DNA from 2 places in the Chryseobacterium sp. SG20098 genome. Region 2 is predicted to be linked to the other one. Evidence: riboswitches for the same ligand, from Rfam matches in the RefSeq annotation. Region 2 holds a riboswitch; the other holds the start of a gene.
What was found. A riboswitch is a leader RNA that binds a small molecule or an ion and turns the genes downstream of it on or off. The one in region 2 is predicted to bind thiamine pyrophosphate.
Positions count from the first base shown of each region.

Region 1: linked by a shared signal. The riboswitch ahead of pnuC (nicotinamide riboside transporter PnuC) and the one ahead of thiS (sulfur carrier protein ThiS) in region 2 are both predicted to bind thiamine pyrophosphate.

Region 1 covers NZ_CP134622.1:527,916-531,794, reverse strand. The annotation lists gene RHP76_RS02385 (acyl-CoA dehydrogenase family protein) at 13-1,044, opposite strand; gene pnuC (nicotinamide riboside transporter PnuC) at 1,031-1,627, opposite strand; TPP riboswitch at 1,653-1,759, opposite strand; gene RHP76_RS02375 (PA2169 family four-helix-bundle protein) at 1,881-2,339, shown strand; gene RHP76_RS02370 (DUF4142 domain-containing protein) at 2,462-3,073, opposite strand; gene RHP76_RS02365 (alpha-ketoglutarate-dependent dioxygenase AlkB family protein) at 3,203-3,811, opposite strand.
Region 2 covers NZ_CP134622.1:3,005,162-3,009,040, forward strand. The annotation lists gene RHP76_RS13730 (thiamine phosphate synthase) at 1-551, opposite strand, end outside; gene thiC (phosphomethylpyrimidine synthase ThiC) at 548-2,359, opposite strand; gene thiS (sulfur carrier protein ThiS) at 2,385-2,591, opposite strand; TPP riboswitch at 2,649-2,744, opposite strand; gene RHP76_RS13745 (RluA family pseudouridine synthase) at 2,861-3,538, opposite strand; gene RHP76_RS13750 (hypothetical protein) at 3,550-3,864, opposite strand; gene panB (3-methyl-2-oxobutanoate hydroxymethyltransferase) at 3,868-3,879, opposite strand, start outside.

The sequences.
Region 1 (3,879 bases), 2.5 Mb from region 2:
AGAATTTTCTACTCAAAAAGAAAAGTCCAAATCATCAGCAGAAGGTCTGAAATTAGAATGCATCGCAGCTGTAAAATAATCACAGAACACCTGATACACTTCAGAATTAATATCCGTAGCCCGGATTCCCAGCTGTGTATAAATAGTAAGAATCTGATGGGATAATCTTTGAACCAGCTCTACTCCATATTGGTGGATTTCGTTTTGATATCCTTCAGAAATATCTTTGTGATCACCTAGGATATTTTCTATTTCTCCGGCAATTTGCAATACTTTTTCCAAATGCTTTTCAACAGACTCTGTGAAACTTTTGAAATGGATCTCAGGACGAATATATTCTGCTTCTTCAATAAAATGAGAAGCCATTCCCAAATAGTTGACCAACAGTGTTAAGTCTGCAAAAATCCGAAAAGGAATAGTGTCGAGAATATCATTGGTGAAAAAAGTATCGTAAACAAAACTATAGTCTTCATTAACGAGCACATTTTCAACAGTGAATGAATAGGTGCCACTGGCCTCCATTCCCATAGATTTCCAGTTGGGAATAACCTCAGCGTGTTCTTTCGAAATAATAAATGATCGAATTATTCCATTGCCATGACCATCCATTAAAGGTTTTCCATTTTCTGTAATTTTGGCATTCAATGTAAAATGGGTAAGATGAGGTGCACCTGTTGCAAAATTCCATGAACCGTTGATCAGATAGTGGCTGTTGTCTATTTTTTCTGCAGTTCCTCCCACCATTCCGCTGCCACCAAAGCAGGTTTCAGAATGGGTGAACAGTAATTGAGCAATTTCAGGCTTGATATTTCTGGAAAAATAATTGGCTCCGGCACAAAGTGTCAGCATCCAGCCAAAGCTTCCATCGGTTTCTGCACAGCTAAATAAGGTGTTAAGTCCTTCTTCAAAACGATAGCCGAGTCCTCCATATTTTTTGGGAACCCATATTTTAAGCAGTTTTTCTTCATGAATATGCTGCATTACTTTATCAGAAATTACAGGGGCTCCATGAAGTTCCCGTCTAATCTCTTTAGTACTCAGCATTAGCTTTCGATTTAATAATTTTTTGCCACTCTATATATCCGGAAATGGCTACTAAAAATAAGAATGACGTCAAAACAGCATAGAGATACAATTCTTTATGAATCATTAAAGGGATAGAAATGATATTACTGACATTGAGCATCACCCAGTTTTCAATTTTCCGTCTCGCCATCAGCCACATTCCCGCCCAGGCAAAAGCACTCACCAGAGAATCCCAGATAGGAACATCCGAGTCTGTAAAATGGGTCAGAAAAGACCAGAATAAGATAAAAGTTCCCAGAACAATTCCTCCCGTAATCCATTTTTCTGTGGTGGTGGTAACAGAGATTTCCATTTCTGATTTCTGCTTTCCGAATTTCCAATATAACCATCCATAGATGCTCATGATCAGATAATAAAGATTTAAGGTAAATTCAGCGTACAGCTTGGAAGTAAGCATCACATACAGCGTAAGCAGAATCCCCGCAATTCCGAAAAGATAGTTGTTGACATTGTTTTTACGGGCCAGTAAAACCTGAATGACTGAAAATAAGACTCCGAACCATTCCGGTAAGGTAATTTGTTTTAAAATGTCCTGCATCATATTAATTATTAGAAATCAAATGATGAGATGATCAGTAAGCAATCCCTACACCGGCATTATCCGGATCAGGTGTGGAAATACATTCCTGGGTATCATCTCAGCCACTGTTTTGTAGCACCCCATTGTTCGGCAAAGGTGCAGCTTTTTGTTGAAAAAAGAAAGGACTTTGGTTTTTTATTTACAGGATATGATCACGATTATAAAGAGTCGATGAGGGAAATTATAATTTTATGGATAACTAAAAATTTATATTATGGACAATCAAGAAATATCAGTACTTAATGACTTACTTCACATTACCAACGACAGAAAGGAAGGCTTTGAAAAAGTTGAGGGAAAAGTATGGGAAATGTATCCGGATGTAAAAGATGAGTACGAACATATGATTTCGCAGTCGAAAATCATGAAAAATGAACTAATCAACCTCATCACAGAAAAGCAAGGCACTCCGGAGGACTCAACGTCCATGGCAGGAGCTGTTCACAGAACTTGGATTGACATTAAAAATTCTTTTACCATGGGAAATCTCATAGAATCTACATTAGAAAATGTGGTATTTGGCGAAAAAGCAGCTATTGAAGCTTATCAAAATGCCCTGGACACAGGTGAGCTCAGCCCAAAAAGTACTGAGATTGTGTCTGAACAGCTTCGTATCCTTAAAGATTCTTACAGACAATTCAAGAAAATTGAAGAATATAAAAAGAAAGAATAATCAAAAAACTCCTCTTAAAAAGAGGAGCTTACTATAATCAAGAACAAAATAATATTTAATCAATTCAAAATTATTAAATATTGTATGCTCATACTTATGATGCCGGTCATAAAAACTCAATATTATTTGACCGCATTTTTAGCTTTTTCCGATTCCTGCAAATGATGTTCAAGTGTCGGAAGGGTTTTAGCTGCGAAAGATTTTAATGAGACTTCTGTTCCTTCTGACGCCTCTTTTTTGAATGCTTCTACATCTTCCTTGTGGTCACTGACCATTAGATCTGTATATTTTTTGTCAAAGTCTTTACCTTTCTTAGCTTTCAGGTCATCATACATCTTCTGCTTTTCGGCATCCAGACTTGTGGGTAAGGTATACCCTATTCCTGAAGCCCAATTCTTGAGCTCGTCATTCGCTTTGGAATGATCGGTTACCATCATTGCTCCCAAAGATTTTACCACGGAGTTTTCAGCGTTTGTTGCGGCCAGTTTTCCCATCATTACTTCCATCAGTCCTCCTATGGCTGCAGCATCTGCAAACTTTTTGTCCTGATCACTGAGAGTACTTTTCTGATCTTTGATGTCTGACATTTTGGTGGAGTCGCTTACCGTCATCCCGGATTCTGCAGGGGCAGACATTGTGGTACTTTCCTCAGATTGGCTCGTGGTTGTCGGTTCGTTTTTTTTGCAGGCCGTTAAAGCAGCTAATGCAAAAATTGTTACTACAAGATTTTTCATAATAATAAATTTTAAGTGGTGATATTAATGAAGTCAAACAATGACTTTGTTTATAAATGCAACAATTTATCTGCCAAAAACCTATTACAACACTTCTAACCTAATCATAAAACATTATGAATAAATACCTTACAACTTATTAACCAACCGGAATGTAAGATTAATACGCTCCTTCATAGCGGTTAGAGACTTGGCAATACGATGTTCCCAGTTTTCCTGAAGGTCTCCTTTCATAATCAATAATGATCCGTGAGGAAGAGGCAGGCTGTATTTACTCTGATGATGGTCTTTTTTCCTGAAATCAAAATTTCTGGTCTGCCCCAGACTTACTGATGCAATCACCGGACGTTTCCCATATCTGCTTTCCTTATCCCGATGCCAGGCAACAGAATCGTTATGATCTCTGTAAAGGTTCAACAATACGGAATTGAACTGATAGCCAAATGTTTCTTCTATTCTTTGTTTTAAAGAAAACAGTTCCGGTGTCCAATGATGGGCATCCAGTTCATTGTCTGAAGGATAGGCATTTTTCTCATCTCCATACCAGGCGGTTAAGCGAGGTGTGAGAACCATCTTATCATACATTTTCTGGGTACGTTGTTTCCAGGGAGCTGTTTCAAGCAGATGAATTTTAAGGCGGTCAGCTTCTTCCTGATTCAGGAAATGTTCTCTGTATTCCAGAAGGTCTTTTGGAAATTCGTACAGATCTGCTGAGTCGAACAGGCTAAGTTGGGTCATTTTTAAACTTTATAAATGGTACAATACAGTTTTCTTTTACAGTATAAGAGTTTTGTTATTCAATTACA
Region 2 (3,879 bases):
TTTAAAGGTTCTTCACTTTCCCAGATTGCACCTAATAAAGCTGCTCCATCAGCATCTGAATCGAAAACTTCATAAATATTATTCTGATGAATTCCTCCAAGAGCAATCAATTTTACATCCGGATTGTTCCGATGTTTTATTTCTTCTTTAATGGTAGAATTCAATCCATATCCTTTTTTGGAGATACTTGGAAAGAACGGGCTTATGAAAGCATATTCCCATTCTTTTTCCAAAGTATTGTAGGTTTTAATATCATGTACAGAAGTTGAAATGGTATTTTCTTTCGCAAAAGACTTATACATTTCTTCCTGCCGATCAATCTCTCTGAAATGAAACCTTGAAATAGTAAATTCTTTCCCAAGGTCATAATACGTATGCAAAACCAGCTGTGTATAAAAAGATTCATCAATCTGAGTGATAAATTCAATCATTTCATTCCGGCTGATCCATGGTTTACGAATGTGAAGCAGATCAAGACCTTCCTGAAACATCTGATTAATGAAATCTGTCTCGTTTGGGACAATCAATTCAGGAGTAATGACCAGGATCATATATAAATTTCTTTCCCTTTTTCGATGAACTCCTGTGATTTATCAAGCATTCCTTGTTCTGCTGATTCACGAATTTCCTGTGTAATTTTCATGGAACAGAATTTCGGTCCGCACATGGAACAGAAATGGGCAATTTTTGCTCCTTCTGCGGGCAGTGTTTCATCATGATAAGCTCTTGCTGTCTCTGGATCTAATGAAAGATTGAACTGATCTTCCCATCTGAATTCAAATCTGGCTTTACTCAATGCATTGTCCCTGTACTGTGCTCCCGGATGACCTTTAGCCAAATCTGCAGCATGAGCCGCCAGCTTATAGGTTATTACTCCAACTTTTACATCGTCTTTATTCGGAAGCCCTAAATGTTCCTTCGGAGTTACATAGCAAAGCATCGCACATCCAAACCATCCGATCATGGCTGCACCGATTCCTGAAGTGATGTGATCATAGCCCGGTGCAATATCAGTGGTCAATGGGCCTAAGGTATAAAACGGAGCTTCATGGCATTCTTCCAATTGCTTTTCCATATTTTCTTTGATCATGTGCATCGGAACGTGGCCAGGGCCTTCAATCATTACCTGTACATTGTGTTTCCATGCAATTTTTGTCAGTTCACCTAAAGTTTCCAGTTCTGCAAACTGAGCGGCATCATTAGCATCTGCAATAGATCCGGGACGAAGACCATCTCCTAAAGAGAAAGCTACGTCATACTTCTTCATGATCTCACAAATCTCCTCAAAATGAGTGTATAGGAAACTTTCTTTATGATGGAATAAACACCATTTTGCCATAATAGATCCTCCTCTGGATACAATTCCGGTGACTCTTTTTGCTGTTAAATGGATATATCTCAACAAAACACCTGCATGAATAGTGAAGTACGAAACTCCCTGTTCTGCCTGTTCAATAAGGGTATCTCTGAAAATTTCCCATGTCAGATCTTCAGGAACACCTTTTACTTTTTCCAATGCCTGATAGATCGGAACAGTACCAATAGGAACCGGACTGTTTCTGATAATCCACTCTCTTGTTTCGTGAATATTTTTCCCGGTAGAAAGATCCATAATGGTATCAGCTCCCCATCGGCAGGCCCATACTGCTTTTTCTACTTCTTCTTCAATACTGGATGAAACAGCACTGTTTCCGATATTGGCATTGATCTTTACCAGGAAATTTCTTCCGATAATCATCGGTTCACTTTCCGGGTGGTTGATATTATTGGGAATGATCGCTCTTCCCGCAGCAATTTCGTCCCTTACAAATTCCGGAGTGATCTTGCTTTTTGGAGTATTGGCTCCAAAACTGTGTCCCGGATGTTGAAAAGCCATTTCTTTAGACACTGATTCCAGCTGTTCTATTCTTTGATTTTCCCGGATCGCCACATATTCCATTTCCGGAGTAATGATTCCCTGTTTGGCATAGTAAAGCTGGGTCAGTTCTTTGCCATCCTTTGCCACTTTGGGTTTATGATCATAAGAAAACCTCAGTTCGTCAAGACGTGGATCCGCCAAACGGGCTTTTCCATATTCAGATGTAATTCCGTCCAGGATATTGACATCATTTCTATCCAGAATCCATTGTTCTCTGATTCTTGGAAGCCCTTTCTGAATATCAATAACCGCATTTTCATCGGTATAAGGACCTGAAGTGTCATAAATCGTTACCGGAGCATTATGTTCAAAGCCGCCATTGGTCAATTTGGTTGGGCTAAGCTGTATTTCACGCATTGCTACATTGATAGGATGTAATGTACCTTCAATATAGATTTTCTTTGAGTTCGGAAATGGCGAACATGTAATGGAGTGAGCCATAAGTTTTTGGTATTAAATATGAGAATTAACCGCCCTGAGTGGCAGTAATGATTAAAACTGAATCGTTGTTTTTGAGAATGGTTTCCGCCCAGACTGACAGCGGAATAATTCGGTTGTTGAGCGCTACAGCAATACCTTTTTTCTTTCCGGGTAACTCAATAGCCAGTAATGCTTCCAGGTTTGCAGGAAGTACATCAAATGTTTTTCGGGTGTGGTTGATTATAAGTTCCATTCCTAATAAATTAAATATACTTTAGGAATGGCCATTATTGTACAATAGAATGTACAGCAAAAGTCATCTACTTTTCCCTACGCTGGTATGATCCAGATCAGGTTCAAAGGGTAAGTCTCAGTCTGTTGGTAACAGACACCCCTAAAGTTGGGAACGAAGTTAGACATTTTTTTAGAATGCGCAAAATCTGAAATGATAATAAAGAAAAAGTCCATCTCAAAATTGAGACGGACTTTTATGTTTGCCTTTAATTAACTAAAAATCTTTAGTTATTCCTCACAAGCTCTCCAGATCGCATCATTCTGCGGCACGGGAGCTGTTATTTCAATATTTTCTTTGGTAACAGGATGAATAAACTCCAGCTTTCTGGCGTGAAGATTGATTCCTCCATCAGGATTGGAACGTGGTGCTCCGTATTTCAGATCACCCTTAATCGGAACTCCGGTCTTGGACAGCTGTGCTCTGATCTGATGATGCCTTCCGGTTTCAAGATCAATTTCAAGAAGGAGATAATTATCCAGTGTTTTGATCACATGATAGGTAAGAATAGCTTCTTTCGCCCCTTCAGTAGCTTTCGGAAAGACAATAGCCTTATTATTTTTTTCATTTTTCTTTAAATAATGCACCAGTCTCTGGCTTTGCGGGATCATTTCTTTTCCTACAACTGCCCAATATGTTTTTTTCACTTCACGGTTTTTCACCATCTGTGTCAAACGGGAAAGTGCTTTGGAAGTTTTTGCATAGATCACCAGTCCTGAAGTTGGGCGGTCTATACGATGAACCAAGCCGAGAAAAACATTTCCCGGCTTAGCATCTCTTATTTTTATAAAGTTCTTGGTGGATTCTAATAGTGATTCATCGCCGGTCTTATCGCCTTGTACAAGCTGCCCCACCTTTTTATTAATCACCAGAAGATGGTTGTCTTCATATATAATCTGCTCCTTCATACTTGTTCCGTCTATCTTCTTCTGTTGGATAAAGACAGGATAATCCCTGCCAGAAGGCCTACCGTTTTAACAGCTGAAAGTTTTGAGCCTTCCGGAATAAACGCTCCGAATACACAGATGGCAGCAGCAGCATACATGGCATAGACAAAATTCTTATTGGTAAGCAATGGAGCCTGAATAAAAAAGCTTGCTCCAATCAGAACATAAAATACTTTTCTTGAAAGCAAATGATTAATTTCCGGGGAAAATAAATTAAACCATCCCACGGCCAGACAAATCAAAGCTGCAATAGATAATATTCCCTGAATAGATTGTTGGTTCTGCATGGATTAATAACTTTC